2 regions of the Stenotrophomonas sp. NLF4-10 genome follow, and region 1 is predicted to be linked to the other one. Evidence: riboswitches for the same ligand, from Rfam matches in the RefSeq annotation. Region 1 holds a riboswitch; the other holds the start of a gene.
The links. Region 1 has a riboswitch for cobalamin ahead of MIC98_RS03185 (ribonucleoside-diphosphate reductase subunit alpha). Riboswitches for the same ligand answer to the same signal wherever they lie in the genome.

Region 1 (7,766 bases):
TGCTGCTGTCGCTGGCCGACGCGCCGCCGCACATGGACTACCCGCAACCGCATTACGACCAGACCATGCTCGCGGCGCTGGGCAAGGGCATCAAGGTGTTCAGCGTGGCCGCGTCGGGGCAGGACAGCACCGGCGAGATCGTGCAGCGGCAGATCGCGCAGTACACCGGCGGGCGCTTCATCTTCCTCACCTACAAGGACGCGGCCGACCCCGGCAGCGGCCCCGGCGGCGAGACCGTGCACGAGGTGTCCAATTACTCGGTGGATACGCTGGACAAGCTGGTGGTGCGGCTGGTGCGCGAGGAACTGGCGCAGTTGCCGTAGCGCCGGGCCTTGGCCCGGCGGGGGCATTCCCTGCGACAGCGCCGGGCTTTCGAAGGTAGGTCGGGGCTATGCCCCGACATCCGGCCAACTCGAGCATGTCTTCGTCGGGTGCGTAGCCCCGACCTACGGCAGGGTGATGCCGTTGTCCGGCGCCAGTTCCTTCGCCACCGGCGCCGGCGCATCGTCGCCGCTGACCCGCATCATCCGCAGCGGCTGGCCGTCGTAGCGGAACTCGAGCGCCGACTGTATCCGGTCCAGTGCCAGCACCTGGGTGCACAGGGACTGTGCATGCTGTTCCAGGGCGCGTGCGCGCGCTTCGATCTTCGGCTCGAGCTCGGCCTCGATCTTCTCGGTGCGTTTCTCGATGCGTTCCTCGCCGCCGGTGAGCATGGTCCACAGCACGCCGCGGGCGATCGAACCCTTGAGTGATTCGGCCGCATCCTGCACGCGCTGGTCGAAGCCCTCGCCGAACAGGTCCTGCTCCCAGCGCCCGCGGCCGATGGTCGAGGCGACGAAGCGCTCGGCGTCCCTGCGCAGGACGCGCACCTTGCGCGAATCGAACTTGCCGGTCAGGGAGCCATAGACGACGTCCAGCACGTCGAAGCTGATCCCCACCGATTCATTGGCGATGCCGGTGACCGCCGGCATCAGCTGGCGCACCCCGGCCTCGAGCACGCGCAGGCGCTGCGCGTCGGCGTCGCTGACCGCCTGCATGTGGCCGTCGATGCTCAGCTGGCCGTCGTGGAACACGATCTCGCGCGGGGTGGCGTCGTGCCGGCGCAGCCAGATGCCGCCGCCGTCGACCAGCACGTCGTAGTCGGTGCCGACCCCGCACTGGGTGGAGGACAGTTCCGGTGACTTCACCGAGTCGGCGCGGGCGGCCAGCGGCGGCAGGGCGAGCAGAGCGGTGGCGAGGAGCAGGCGGCGCATGGGGACATCCGTGTTCGGGCGGGCGTGGGCGCAGCATCGCCGACGGGCCTGGCGGCAGCGCCCGCCGGAAGTCATGGCGGTGCAACCGGACGGTTGGACGATGAATGCGCAGGGAGTTTTCCCACCCTTGAATCGGCTTCCCGGGGCTTGACTGCGCAATCGCGGCGAGCAGGCCAACGCGCCCATGCCGGCCCCGGCAGGGCAGATCGCTTGCGCCCCAAGGGAAACGCGGTTATCCACAACATTTGGCGTTGACCCCGTCATTTACCCCCACTATCTTGTGGCCCGTCGGTTCCGGGGATTCCCCGGATTGAAAGGGAAGCTGGTCCAAACCCGGCACTGCCCCGCAGCGGTAGGTGGAGACGAGGTCGCGATTTCGCACTGGGGCGGTGGCCCTGGGAAGCGGCGGCCAAGGTGGCCGGGAAACATTCCCGCCGCATCCACGAGTCCGAAGACCTGCCGACAGCCGCGCGATGCACGCCGCGCGGTGCCGGCCGCGGAATCTCCGGGGGGAGATGGCTGGTGCAGCAGGGCCTCCCGCATGGTTTCCATGCCGGTCGCAGGCCGTGCGACACCGCGCTCCCACCCTGTGCTTCCGATGCCATCCGCGCCTGCGAGGGACAGGCCGGGCCCGTGCATCCCCGCATGGAGACGCCAGATGTCGCAGACCCCGACCGCCGAAGCAGTGGCCGCCACCCCGGCTTTCGACCTCACCCCGCCGCCGACCGCCACCGCCATGAGCGTGGCCAAGCGCAACGGCAGCACCGAGCCGGTGGACCTGAACAAGATCGTGCGCGCCATCCAGCGCTGCTGCGAGGGCCTGCATGCGGTCGATCCGATGCGCGTGGCCACCCGCACCATCTCCGGCCTGTACAACGGCGCGACCACGCAGGAGCTGGATGAACTCTCCATCCGCACCGCGGCGCTGCTGATCGGCGAAGAGCCCGAGTACGGCCGCCTGGCCGCGCGGCTGCTGGCGAATTTCATCGCCAAGGAAGTGTCCGGGCAGGAAATCCACGCGTTCTCGCAGTCGGTGGGCCGCGGCCATGAAGTGGGGCTGATCAACGACCGCCTGCTCGGCTTCGTGCAGACCAACGCGCGCAAGCTCAACGACGCCATCGACCCGTCGCTGGACTTCAACTTCGACTACTTCGGCCTGCGCACGCTGTACGACCGCTACCTGCTGCGCCACCCGCATACGCGCAAGGTGATCGAGACGCCGCAGCAGTTCTTCCTGCGCATCGCCAGCGCGCTCTCCGAGGACGTGCCCGAGGCGCTGGCGCTGTACCAGCGGCTGGGCAACCTCGACTACCTGCCGTCCAGCCCGACCCTGTTCAACGCCGGCACCTGCCACGAGCAGCTGTCCTCGTGCTTCCTGCTGGATTCGCCGCAGGATTCGCTTGAATCCATTTATGCGAAGTACGGCGACATCGCGCAGCTGTCCAAGTTCAGCGGCGGCATCGGCGTGAGCTACACCCGCGTGCGCTCGCGCGGCTCGCTGATCAAGTCCACCAACGGCCACTCCAACGGCATCGTGCCGTGGCTGAAGACGCTGGATTCGTCGGTGGCCGCGGTCAACCAGGGCGGCAAGCGCAAGGGCGCGGCCTGCGTGTACCTGGAAACCTGGCACGCCGACATCGAGGATTTCCTCGAGCTGCGCGACAACGCCGGCGACGATTCGCGCCGCACCCACAACCTCAACCTCGCCAACTGGGTGCCGGACCTGTTCATGCAGCGCGTGGAGGCCGACCAGGAATGGTCGCTGTTCGATCCGCGCGTGGTGCCGGAATTCACCGACCTGTACGGCGAGGCGTTCGAGCGCGCCTACCTGCAGGCCGAGGCGCAGGGCAAGGCCGCGCGCACCCTTCCGGCACGCAAGCTGTACGCGCGGATGATGCGCACGCTGGCCGAGACCGGAAACGGCTGGATGACCTTCAAGGACAAGTGCAACCGCGCCAGCAACCAGACCCTGCGTGCCGGCAACGTGATCCACCTGTCCAACCTGTGCACCGAGATCCTGGAAGTCACCAGCGCCGAGGAAACGGCGGTGTGCAACCTCGGTTCGATCAACCTCGGCAACCACCTCGACGAGCACGGCGACTTCGATTTCGACAAGCTGGCCGAAACCGTGCGCCTTGCGGTGCGCCAGCTCGACCGGGTGATCGACCTGAATTTCTACCCGATCGAGACCGCGCGCCGCGGCAACCTGCGCTGGCGCCCGGTGGGGCTGGGCTGCATGGGCCTGCAGGACGTGTTCTTCCGCAAGCGGCTGGCGTTCGACTCCGACGCCGCGCGCGCGCTGTCGGCGAAGATCGCCGAGGAAATCTACTTCCACGCGCTGGAGACCTCGTGCGAACTGGCGCAGGAACGCGGCAGGCATGCCTCGTTCGCCGACACCCGCGCGGCCAGCGGCGCCTTGCAGTTCGACGCCTGGAACGTGGTGCCGGCCGACGCCGCGCGCTGGGATGCATTGCGCGAGCGCATCCAGCAGCACGGCCTGCGCAACTCGTTGATGATCGCCATCGCCCCGACCGCGACCATCGCCTCGATCGCCGGCTGCTACGAGTGCGTGGAGCCGCAGGTGTCCAACCTGTTCAAGCGCGAAACCCTGTCCGGCGACTTCCTGCAGATCAACCGCTACCTGGTCGGCGAACTCAAGCAGCTCGGCCTGTGGACGGCAGAGATGCGCGATGCGATCAAGCTGGCCGACGGCTCGATCCAGAACATCGCGCAGATTCCCGAAGCGCTGCGCACGGTCTACCGCACGGTATGGGAGCTGCCGATGCGCTCGCTGATCGACATGGCCGCCGGCCGCGGCGCCTTCATCGACCAGTCCGCCTCGCTCAACCTGTTCATGGAAAGCCCGAACATCGGCGCGCTGTCGTCGATGTACATGTACGCATGGAAGCAGGGCATCAAGACCTGCTACTACCTGCGCTCGCGCCCGGCCACCAAGATCGCCAAGACCACCGTGTCCAGCTACACCCCGACGCAGGCCGTGGCTTGCTCGCTGGAGAACCCGGAAGCCTGCGAGGCCTGCCAGTAAACGCCTGAATCCCCTCTCCCCGCGGGAGAGGGGTTGGGGTGAGGGTACGGCGAAGCCGCCCTCACCTCCTTGCCGAACCCTCACCCGGCGCCCCGCGCCACCTTCTCCCGAGATGAGAAGGAAATGGAGTCACCTCATGTCCGCACAACCCCGCCAGATGCTGCTCGACCCCGGTTTCGAACTGACGTTGCGCCCGATGCGCTACCCGGACTTCTACGAGATGTACCGCAACGCGATCAAGAACAGCTGGACGGTGGACGAGATCAACTTCCAGATCGACATCACCGACCTGCACCACAAGATGTCGCCGGCCGACCGCCACCTGATCCACCGCCTGGTCGCGTTCTTCGCCACCGGCGATTCCATCGTCTCCAACAACCTGGTGTTGAACCTGTACCAGCACCTCAACGCGCCCGAGGCGCGCATGTACCTGTCGCGCCAGCTGTACGAGGAAGCGCTGCACGTGCAGTTCTACCTGACCCTGCTCGACAACTACCTGCCCGACCCGGAGGAGCGCTTCAAGGCCTTCGCCGCGGTGGAGAACATCGAATCGATCAAGAAGAAGGCCGACTTCTGCTTCAAGTGGATCGACTCGATCCAGGGCCTGAAGCGCATCGAGACGCGCGAGCAGCGCCGCCAGTTCCTGCTCAACCAGATCTGCTTCGCCGCGTGCATCGAGGGCCTGTTCTTCTTCGCCGCCTTTGCCTACGTCTATTACTTCCGCTCGCGCGGCCTGCTGCCGGGCTTGGCGTCGGGCACCAACTGGGTGTTCCGCGACGAGAGCTGCCACATGGAGTTCGCCTTCGAGTGCGTGCGCACCATCCGCGCCGAGGAACCGGACCTGTTCGATGCGCGGATGGAACAGCAGGTCTACGACATGCTGGAAGAGGCGATCGAATGCGAGGTGCAGTTCGCCGAGGACGTGCTCTCCGGCGGCGTGGCCGGCATCTCCACCCGCGACATGCGCCAGTACCTGCAGCACTGCGCCGACAACCATTTCGCCAAGCTCGGCATGGACAGGAAGTACAACGTGCGCAACCCGCTGCCGTTCATGGAACTGCAGGACGTGCAGGAGCTGACCAACTTCTTCGAGCGCCGCGTGTCGGCCTACCAGGTCGGCGTGCAGGGCGAGGTCGCCTTCGACATGAACTTCTGAAGCAGGGCGGGGGAAACCCCGCCGGTCCGGGCGTGGCGCCATGCGGGCGTCACGCCCGGCATCGCCGGTCCTGCGTATCCTGCACCACGCCGCCGCACTCCACGATCCCGCCATGAACGCCGCCGACACCACCGTCCCGCCCACCGAAGTCCGCATGGCGGAAATCGTCTTTCCCAACCACACCAACCACATGGGCACCCTGTTCGGTGGCCAGGCGCTGGCGTGGATGGACAAGGCCGCCTTCCTCGCCGCCGCCCGCTACTCGCGCCGCACGGTGGTGACCGCGCGCTCGGACCAGGTCGATTTCAAGCTGCCGATCCGGGTCGGGCAGATGGTGGAAACCATCGGCCGGGTGGTGCGGGTCGGTCGCAGCTCGATGCACGTGGAGGTGGAGCTGGTCACCGAGGACCTGCTCAGCGGCGCGCGCCAGCTGTGCACCAAGGGCACCTTCGTGATGATCGCGCTGGATGCCGAAGGCCACCCGACCGGGGTGCCGGTGCTGCCGCTGCCGCGGGACTGAACCGGGGCGCCGCTTCGGCCCGGCCGCCAAGACGCAGTGATCCACCGGCCCGGTTGATGTGCCGGTCGATGGACGCTGCAATGGCGCACCCCATCGCCGGACCCCCCTTGCCGTGAGCCTGTTGTTTTCGCCGTTGCAGCTCGGCCCGTTGTCGCTGCCCAACCGCATCGTGATCGCGCCGATGTGCCAGTACGCGGCCGAGGACGGCCGCGCCAGCAGCTGGCACGACCAGCACCTGGGCATGCTGTCGCAGTCCGGCGCCGGCCTGCTGATCCTCGAAGCCACCGCGGTGGCGCCGCGCGGGCGCATCAGCTGGGCCGACCTGGGGCTGTGGGACGACGCCACCGAGGCGGCGCTGGGCGAGGTGCTGGCCTCGCTGCGGCGCTGGTCGCCGATGCCCATCGGCATCCAGCTGGCCCACGCCGGGCGCAAGGCCTCGACCGCGCGCCCGTGGGAGGGCGGTGCCGCCATCGCCCCGGACCAGCCGAATGGCTGGCAGGTGCTGGCGCCTTCGCCATTGCCGTTCAACGAAGGCGATCCCGTGCCGCAGGCACTGGACGCGGTCGCCATCGACGGCGTGGTGGAAGCGTTCGCCGAGGCCGCCCGGCGCGCGGTGCGGCTGGGCCTGGAGCTGATTGAGATCCACGCCGCGCATGGCTACCTGCTGCACCAGTTCCTGTCGCCGCTGAGCAACCGCCGCGACGACGCATACGGCGGCCCGCTGGAAAACCGCATGCGGCTGGTGCTGCGTGTGTTCGACGCGGTGCGCGCGGCGGTGCCGGCCGGCGTCGCGGTGGGCGTGCGCATCTCCGCCAGCGACTGGGTGGAGGGCGGCTGGGACGTCGCGCAGAGCATCGCGCTGGCCCGGGCGCTGGAAGCGCGCGGCAGCGATTTCATCCACGTCTCCAGCGGCGGGCTCGACCCGCGCCAGCAGATTCCGGTCGGCCCCGGCTACCAGGTGCCGCTGGCCGAGGCGATCAAGGCGCAGGTGCGCACGCCGGTCATCGCCGTGGGCCTGATCACCGAGGCGCGGCAGGCCGAGGCGATCCTTGCCGAAGGCCGCGCCGATGCCATCGGCATCGCCCGCGGCATCCTCTACGACCCGCGCTGGCCGTGGCATGCGGCGGCCGAACTGGGCGCGAAGGTGGAAGCCGCGCCCCGCTACCGGCGTTGCGAGCCGCACGGCGTGCGCGGGTTGTTCGCGTAGGTGCCGGGCTTTGCCGGGAAGACCCCGTGCGGGGCAAGCCCCGCACCTACAGGGATCGTCTTTGCGTAGGCACCGGGCTTGCCCGGTGCGGGCTTTGCCGGGAATGCCCCATGCGTGACAGGCCCCGCATCCACGGGAATTCGCCTTTTCGCGGGCACCGGGCTTGTCGTTTGGTTTCCCCGGAAAATTTTGCCCGCCGCTAGACTCGACGCGATGCGCCCCGACTACATCCTCACCCTGTCCTGCCCGGATCGCACCGGCATCGTCTACCGCGTTTCCGGCCTGCTGTTCGAGGCCGGTTGCAACATCCTCGACGCGCAGCAGTTCGGCGACGAGGAAAGCGGCCGTTTCTTCCTGCGCGTGCACTTCGACATGGCTTCGGCAGGCGAGGAGCCGGCGGTGCGCGGGCGCCTGCAACGGCTGGGCGAGGACTATGCGATGGACTGGCAACTGCACGACGCGCGGCGCCGTGCGCGCCTGCTGGTGCTGGTCAGCAAACAAGGGCACTGCCTCAACGACCTGCTGTTCCGCGCGCACAGCCGCCAGTTGCAGGTGGAGGTCGCGGCGGTGGCTTCCAACCACGC
Region 2 (7,766 bases), 230 kb from region 1:
GCGGCGGGGATCTCGTCGTAGCGGCGGCCGTCCCAGTCGCCGAAGTCCAGCTCGGCCCAGTCCGGGTGGATCTCGCAGAACAGCTCGCGGCCGGCCAGCAGCGCGGTGGCGGTATCCAGCGCACGCCGGCGCGGCGAGGCGATCACCCGGCTCCAGCGGCCACCGCCGTGGCGTTGCAGCAGCGCATCCACCGCGCCGTCGAGCAGTGGCGGGTCGGTGCGGCCGTCGAGGTGGCCGTGGCGGCCGGTGGAAGCATGGCGCATCAGGTCGAGGATCACGGCGCGGCGCTCCGCTGCGCCACCGCCGCCTCGGCGAAGGTGGCCATGTCGTTGTGCAGCGCGCAGGCCAGCCGCAGCAGCGGCAACGCCAGTGCGGCGCCGGAGCCCTCGCCCAGGCGCAGGTCCAGTTGCAGCAGCGGCTCTGCCTGCAGGCAATCGAGCACGCGGGCGTGGCCGCATTCGGCCGAGCGATGCGAGAACAGCAGCCACGGCCGCAACGACGGGTTGATCCGCACCGCCGCCAGCGCCGCGGCCGAAACGATGAAGCCGTCCACCAACACCGGCACGCCACGCTGCGCGGCGGCGATCATGGCCGCGGCGAGCGCGGCGATCTCCAGCCCGCCGACGCGGCGCAGGGCCTCGCGACCGGGGATGGCGGCGGCGTCGACGGCAGCCCCATGCAGGGCCAGCGCCTGCGCGACGAGCTGCTGCTTGCGAGCGACGCGCGGCGCATCCAGCCCGGTCCCCGCGCCGACCATACCTTCCAGCGGCAATGGCCCGAGCACGGCGGCCAGCGCACTGGCGGCAGTGGTGTTGCCGATGCCCATCTCGCCGAGCAGCAGCAGGTCGGCGCCATCGGCGCAGGCCGCTGCCACCGCACGCTGCGCGGCCGCGAACGCGGCATCGAGGTCGGCCGGCGCCATCGCCGGGCCCACGCTGAAATCGTCGGTGCCGCGGCGCGGTTTGTCGCAGACCACGCCCGGCACCGGCGCATCGGCCAGGCTGCCGACGTCCCATACATGCAGCGGCAGCCCGAGCTCGCGCGCCAGCACCGCGATGGCGGCGCCGCCGGCGGCGAAGTTGCGCAGCATCTGCACCGTCACCTCGGCCGGATAGGCCGACACGCCCCGCGCGGCGATGCCGTGGTCGCCGGCGAATACCAGCACCGGCACCCGCGCGGCGCGCGGCCGCTCGCGGCCCTGCAGCGCGGCCAGTTCGATGGCGAGGGTTTCCAGCCGCCCCAGCGCGCCTTCCGGCTTGGTCAGCTGCCGCTGGCGGGAGATGGCCTGCTGCCGGTGCGCCGACGAGGGCGCGGGGCAGGCGCGGGTGAACCAGTCTTGCGTCACGGCTGTTCCGTTGCTGCGTTGCGGTCGCGCATTTTACGGTGGTGCGGGCGGGACGCAGGGCCCGCGCCTGCCTTCGCGGCGCCGATGGCATAGAATGCGCGCACTTTCGGGTGACCGGCTGGGACTTCCTCCCGCCGGTTGAAACGGGAAGCCGGTGCCGCGCATTGCTGGAGTTCCAGCCATCCGCCAGTCCGGCGCTGCCCCCGCAACGGTGAGCAGGACAGCCCAGACACACCGCCACTGTGCATCCATCGCATGGGAAGGCGTCTGGGCGGAAGCGGCCACGGCCGCTTCGCCTGCAAGCCCGGAGACCGGCCCGGAAGCCGACTGGTTGCGATGCGGAGGGCATGGCGGCGGCAGTGGCGCCGTGCGCGCACTCCGTCGTGGCGTCCTCTCCTGGCAACCCCCACCGTCTGTCCGCGCGGGAGCGCGCGGGTTGCAGGAGTTTCCCGATGAAGTTGTCCCACCACGCCCTTTCCCTCGCCCTGGCGCTCGCGCTGCCGGGCATCGCCGCCGCCGAACAGGCGCCCACCGAGTTCGACGACGTCTTCGTCACCGCCACCCGCACGCCGCTGTCCGTCGAGAGCAGCGTGGTGCCGGTGCAGGTGATCGATCGCGAGCAGATCGAGCGCAGCCAGGCGATCTCGCTGCTGGACCTGCTGCGCGGCCGCGCCGGCCTGGACTTCGCCAACCAGGGCGGCACCGGCAAGATCACCTCGCTGTTCCTGCGCGGCACCAACTCCAACCAGGTGCTGGTGCTGGTGGACGGCGTACGCGTGGGTTCGGCCACCTCCGGCATGGCGGCGCTGCAGGACCTGCCGGTCGACCAGATCGAACGCATTGAAATCGTGCGCGGCCCGCGTTCGAGCCTGTACGGCTCGGAAGCCATCGGCGGCGTGGTCCAAGTCTTCACCCGCAACGCCGGCAAGGGGCTGCAGCAGAACCTGTCGCTGACCGCCGGCAGCAACCGGCTGCGCCAGGCCAGCGCCGGCTTCAGCAACCGCGGCGAGCGCGGCTGGATCTCGGCCCAGGGCGGCTACCAGAAGACCGACGGCATCAATGCCTGCAACGGTTCGTCGCTGCTGTTCCAGGGCTGCTACGTCGAAGAGCCCGACCGCGACGGCTACCGCAACACCTCGATCAACGTGCGCGCCGGCTATGCGCTGACCGACGCACTGAGCCTGGAAGGCCACGTGCTCGACGCCAGCAGCTTCAACGAATACGACGGCAGCGTCTTCGGCGGCAACGAGGCCGAGAACCGCCAACAGGTCTACGGCGGCAAGCTGGCGTGGAAGGCCTCGGACACCTTCGGCCTGACCGCGCAGGTCGGCCGCAACCGCGACGAAGCCGACAACTACTTCGCCGACGCCGGCGGCCGCACCTTCGCCAGCGCCTTCGACACCCGGCGCGACACCGCCAGCGTGCAGGGCGATTTCCTGTTCGCCGCGGGCCAGCAGTTGAGCGCCGGCGTCGACTGGCAGAACGACCAGGTCACCAGCTCCACCGCCTATGACGTCGCCGACCGCGACAACACCGGCGTGTTCGTCGAATACCAGGGCCGGTTCGGCGCGCATTCGCTGCAGGCCAGCGTGCGCAACGACGACAACGAGCAGTTCGGCAACCACACCACCGGCAGCCTCGGCTACGGCTTCGCCTTCGGCAACGGCCTGCGCCTGACCGCCAGCGCCGGCACCGGCTTCAAGGCGCCGACCTTCAACGACCTGTACTACCCGGGCTTCAGCAACCCGGACCTGAAGCCGGAAGAGTCCAGGAGCCTGAACCTCGGCATCGCGCAGTACGCCGACGACTGGAACTGGACCTTCGACGCCTACGAGACCCGCGTGGACCAGCTGATCGGCTACGACAGCAGCTTCAACATCGTCAACGTCGCCGAGGCCCGCATCCGCGGCGCCGAACTGACCGGCTACCTGTCGCTGGCCGGTTTCGACATCAATGCCCAGGCCAGCTTCACCGACCCGCGCGACCGCACCGCCGGCGCCGCCACCTACGACAAGCTGCTGGCCCGCCGCGCGCGCAGCAGCGGCCGCATCGACGTGGACCGCGGCTTCGGCCCGCTGCGCCTGGGCATCACCGCCGCCGGCTACGGCCACCGTTTCGACAACGCCGCCAACACGGTGCGCCTGGCCGGCTACGGCACCGTCGACCTGCGCGTGGAATACGCCATCAACGACGCCTGGAGCCTGCAGGCGCGCGCGGCCAATGTGTTCGACCGCGCGTACGAAACCATCGCCTGGTACAACCAGCCGGGCCGCGAGTACCAGCTGACCCTGCGTTACCGCTCGGCCAACTGAACCGGCTACCCCGCGGGCGCCCGGCCGCCCGCGGGGCCACCCATGTCCGCCCCGGCGAACGGCACCACCATCGGCGTGCCGGTCACCGGGTCGGGCGCCACCAGCGCGCGCAGGCCGAACACCGCCGCGACCAGTTCCGGGGTGATCACCTGTCGCGGCTCCCCGGCGGCGAGGATCGCCCCCGCCTTCATCGCGATGACGTGGTCGGCGTAGCGCGCGGCCTGGTTGAGGTCGTGCAGCACCATGACCACGGTGCGTCCATGCTCGCGGTTGAGCCGGCGGCACAGTTCCAGCAGCTCGTACTGGTGGGCGATGTCGAGGAAGGTGGTGGGTTCGTCCAGCAACAGCAGCGGGGTGTCCTGGGCGATCACCATCGCCAGCCATGCGCGTTGCCGCTGGCCGCCGGAAAGCGACTCCACGGTTTGCTCGGCCAGGTCCTCCACGCCGGTCTGGCGCATGGCCTGGCGCACCATGCGCTCGTCCTGCGGCGACCACTGCCGCAGCAGCGTCTGGTGCGGGAAACGGCCGCGCGCGACCAGGTCGGCCACGCAGATGCCCGGGGGCGCCAGCGGTGACTGCGGCAGCAGGCCGAGGCGACGCGCCACTTCGCGCGGGGAATAGCCGCGGATATCGCGCCCTTCCAGCAGCACCCGCCCCGCCTGCGGCGCCAGCAGCCGCGCCAGCGCGCGCAGCAGGGTCGATTTGCCACAGGCATTGGGGCCGACGATCACCGTCACCTTACCGGCCGGGATGTGTACGTCCAGCGCCTCCGTCACCTGGCGCGCGCCGTAGCGCAGGGTCAGCTGCTCGCCGTACAGCGGGGAATCGTTCATTGCCGGTCCGTCCTCGTTCGTCCCATCGCCGCCTCAGCCACGCCGCCCGCGGCCCAGCAGCCATATCAGGTAGGCACCGCCGACGATGCCGGTCATGCGCCCGATGGGCAGGTTCAGCCGCCACGGCAGGGCCTGCGCGCCCAGGTCGGCCAACAGCAGCAGGCAGGCGGCCATCGCTGCCGCGGCAAGCAGCGGCAAGCGGCCTCCCCCGCACAGCCGCGCCGCCAACTGCGGCGCGGCAAGCGCGACGAAGGCGATGGGCCCGGCCGCGGCGGTGGCCAACGCGGCCAGCAGCACGCCGCAGGCGACGGCCGCCAGCCGCGTGCGCTCGACGCCGATGCCCAGCTGCATCGCCAGGTCGTCCCCCATTTCCAGCAGTTGCAGGCGCCGGCCCAGCAGCAGCACGCAGGGCAGTACCAGCACCACGCCGGCCATCAACGGCAGCGCATGGCCCCAGGTGCGCGCATCGAGCGAACCGGCGCGCCACAGGTTGGCCATGACCGCGTTGTCCAGGTTGCCCTTGACCAGCATCAGCCCGTTGAGCGCATCCAGGATCGCGCCCACCCCGACCCCCACCAGCACCAGCCGGTAACCGCCGCTGGCGCCGTCCTTCAGCGACAACAGGTACACCAGCGCCGCGGTCAGCAGGCCACCGCCGACCGCCGCCAGCGGCACCGGCACGCCACCGTGGCCGAACAGCACGATCTGCGCGATCGCGCCGGTGGCCGCGCCCAGGGTGAAGCCGATGATGTCCGGCGAGCCCAGCACGTTGCGCGACACCGACTGGAACACCGCCCCGGACACGCCCAGCGCGGCCCCGGCGAACAACGCCACCAGCGCGCGCGGCAGGCGGATGTCGAGCACGATCCGCTCGGCCACCCCATCCTCCTGCCCGAGCAGGGCCAGCGCCACCTGCTGCACGCCCAGCGCACTGCGACCGGCCAGCAGCTCGGCCGCCGCCAGCAGCAGCGCCAGCGCCGCCAGCGACGCGGCGACCACCCAGCCGCGCGGGTACAACCGCAGCGAATGGTCACCGAGGCGGAGGGTCCGCCAGCTGCCGATGCGCGCAGGCTGGCCGTTCACAGCCGCCCGATCCTGCGCCGCCGCACCAGCGCCACGAAGAACGGCCCGCACAGCAGCGCCACCATCACCCCCACGCCGATCTCGTCCGGCCGCGCCACCCAGCGGCCGAGGATGTCGGCCACCAGCACCATCAGCGCGGCCAGCAGCATCGAGTACGGCAACAGCCAGCGGTGCCCGGGGCCGGCCAGCGCCCGCGCCAGATGCGGCGCGGTCAGCCCGACGAAGCTCAACGGCCCGGCCGCGGCGGTGGCGGCGCCGGCCAGGACCACCACCGACAGCATCGCCAGCGCCCACGTCCGCCCCGGGTTGGCGCCCAGCGCCTGCCCCAGTTCGTCGCCCAGCATCACCGCGTCCAGCGGCCGCGCCAGCGCCCACGCCAGCCCGGCCCCGGCCAGCGTGGCCAGCGCCGCCGGCCACAGTACGCCCCAGCCGCGGCCCTGCAGCGAACCCACCGCCCAATGCCGGAACTGGTCGAACACCACGTCCTCGCTGTTGAGCAGGACCACCTGGGTCAGCGCCTGCAGCACCACGGTCAGGGCCACGCCGGCCAGCACCAACCGCACCGGATCGATGCCGCGGCGCGCGCCGCCGAGCAGGTAGACCGCGACCGCGGCCAGCGCGGCGCCGGCCAGCGCGAACCACAGGTAGCCGGTGATGTCGACGATGCCGAAGAACGCCACCGCCGCCACGATCGCCGCCGCCGCACCGCCGGTCACTCCGAGCAGGCCGGGGTCGGCCAGCGGGTTGCGGGTCAGCGCCTGCATCACCGCGCCGGCGGCGCCCAGCGCGCAGCCGACCACGATGGCCAGCAACGAGCGCGGGACGCGCAGCAGCCGCACCAGCAGGTGGTCGTTGTTGCCGGGGTCGAAGGCGTGCAGCGCCGCCCAGGTATCGGCCAGCGCGATGTCGCGGGTGCCCACGCAACTGCCGAGCACCGCCAGCGCCAGCAACAGCGCCACCCCCGACAGCAGGCCGGCGCCGCGATGGCGCAGGCGCCGCACCGCTGGGTCAACCGCCACGGCGTACCCGCCGCGATGCGTCAGCGGCCGAAACGGGCGTCGATGCCATCGACGATTTCCCCTGCGCTGTAATAGTCGACGCGGAACGAATTGCGGCCCAGGCCATGCACCTGCCGCGCGCACACCGAAGGCAGGTTGGCCAGCAGCGGATCGGCCAGGAAGCGGCCGGTGCCTGCATCGTCGACACCGAGCAGGAAGGTGGTGCGCGCCTGCAGCCGCGGCAGGTTCTCGTACGGCGCCCAGATGAAGTCCTTGCGCGTGGCGGTATTGGTCTGCCACGCCGGGTCCGGCTCCTCGAGGTCGAAGCCCAGCGCCGCCAGCAGGCGGCCGTGGGCGCTTTCGCCGGTGGCGACGGGGTTGCCCATGCCGGCTCCATTGAAACTGACGATGTTGGTCTTGCCGGCCGGTGGCACGATGCGCGCGCGCACCTGCGCCACCCGCTGGTCGAACTCGGCGATGCGTTCGGCGGCGCGTTGCTCGTGGCCGGTGGCCCGGCCCAGCTCCAGCGCCAGTTCCTGCCAGGTACGGTCGCCGTAGTCGAGCACGATGGTCGGGGCGATCCTGCGCAGTTCGGCCAGTTGCGGCATGGCCGAGTCGTTGCCGTTGAGCGCGACCACGATCAGGTCCGGGCGCACCGCATAGGCCGCCTCCAGGTTGACCGCGCCCACCGGCCAGGCGTTCTCGACACCGCGCGCACGGGCCACCGCGGCCCATTGCGCGAAATACTGGCCGCGGGCATTGGACGCACTGGCGACCAGCGGCGCATCGATCGCCAACAGCGTGCCGCTGATCGCCACCGAGGTGGACAGGATGCGCTGCGGCGCATGCGGGATGGCGGTGACGCTGCCATCGGCATTGGCGAAGCTGCGCCACGCAGGGCCGGTAACGCCGGCCTCGCCGCCAGCGCGGCCGCAGGCGCACAACGCCACCCCGAGCAGGAGCACCGCCATCCGGCGCAAACCACGTTCGATCATCGACATCCCGCACTTCATCCACGTTCTCCGGTGCGGCGGCAACCGCCGCCAGACTGCGGCACGGCCGGGGCGCGCCACCGCGGCCCCGGCCATGCGTCCTTACCTGCGCCTGACCTGCAGGCGGGTGATGCGGTCGCCCTTCGGGTCGTCCTCGCCGCGCGACTTGTTCACCGCGAACACCGCGCCGCTGCCATCGGCAT

Region 2: linked by a shared signal. The riboswitch ahead of btuB (TonB-dependent vitamin B12 receptor) and the one ahead of MIC98_RS03185 (ribonucleoside-diphosphate reductase subunit alpha) in region 1 are both predicted to bind cobalamin.

What each region holds. Positions count from the first base shown of each region.
Region 1 is NZ_JAKSEE010000003.1:685,344-693,109, forward strand. It holds gene MIC98_RS03175 (VWA domain-containing protein) at 1-323, shown strand, start outside; gene MIC98_RS03180 (DUF2884 family protein) at 447-1,253, opposite strand; cobalamin riboswitch at 1,526-1,732, shown strand; gene MIC98_RS03185 (ribonucleoside-diphosphate reductase subunit alpha) at 1,912-4,299, shown strand; gene MIC98_RS03190 (ribonucleotide-diphosphate reductase subunit beta) at 4,436-5,455, shown strand; gene MIC98_RS03195 (acyl-CoA thioesterase) at 5,568-5,975, shown strand; gene MIC98_RS03200 (NADH:flavin oxidoreductase/NADH oxidase) at 6,088-7,182, shown strand; gene purU (formyltetrahydrofolate deformylase) at 7,396-7,766, shown strand, end outside.
Region 2 is NZ_JAKSEE010000003.1:911,290-919,055, reverse strand. It holds gene MIC98_RS04385 (histidine phosphatase family protein) at 1-278, opposite strand, end outside; gene cobT (nicotinate-nucleotide--dimethylbenzimidazole phosphoribosyltransferase) at 275-1,345, opposite strand; cobalamin riboswitch at 1,437-1,680, shown strand; gene btuB (TonB-dependent vitamin B12 receptor) at 1,798-3,657, shown strand; gene MIC98_RS04370 (ABC transporter ATP-binding protein) at 3,663-4,490, opposite strand; gene MIC98_RS04365 (iron chelate uptake ABC transporter family permease subunit) at 4,524-5,573, opposite strand; gene MIC98_RS04360 (iron ABC transporter permease) at 5,570-6,592, opposite strand; gene fepB (Fe2+-enterobactin ABC transporter substrate-binding protein) at 6,613-7,572, opposite strand; gene MIC98_RS04350 (YncE family protein) at 7,666-7,766, opposite strand, start outside.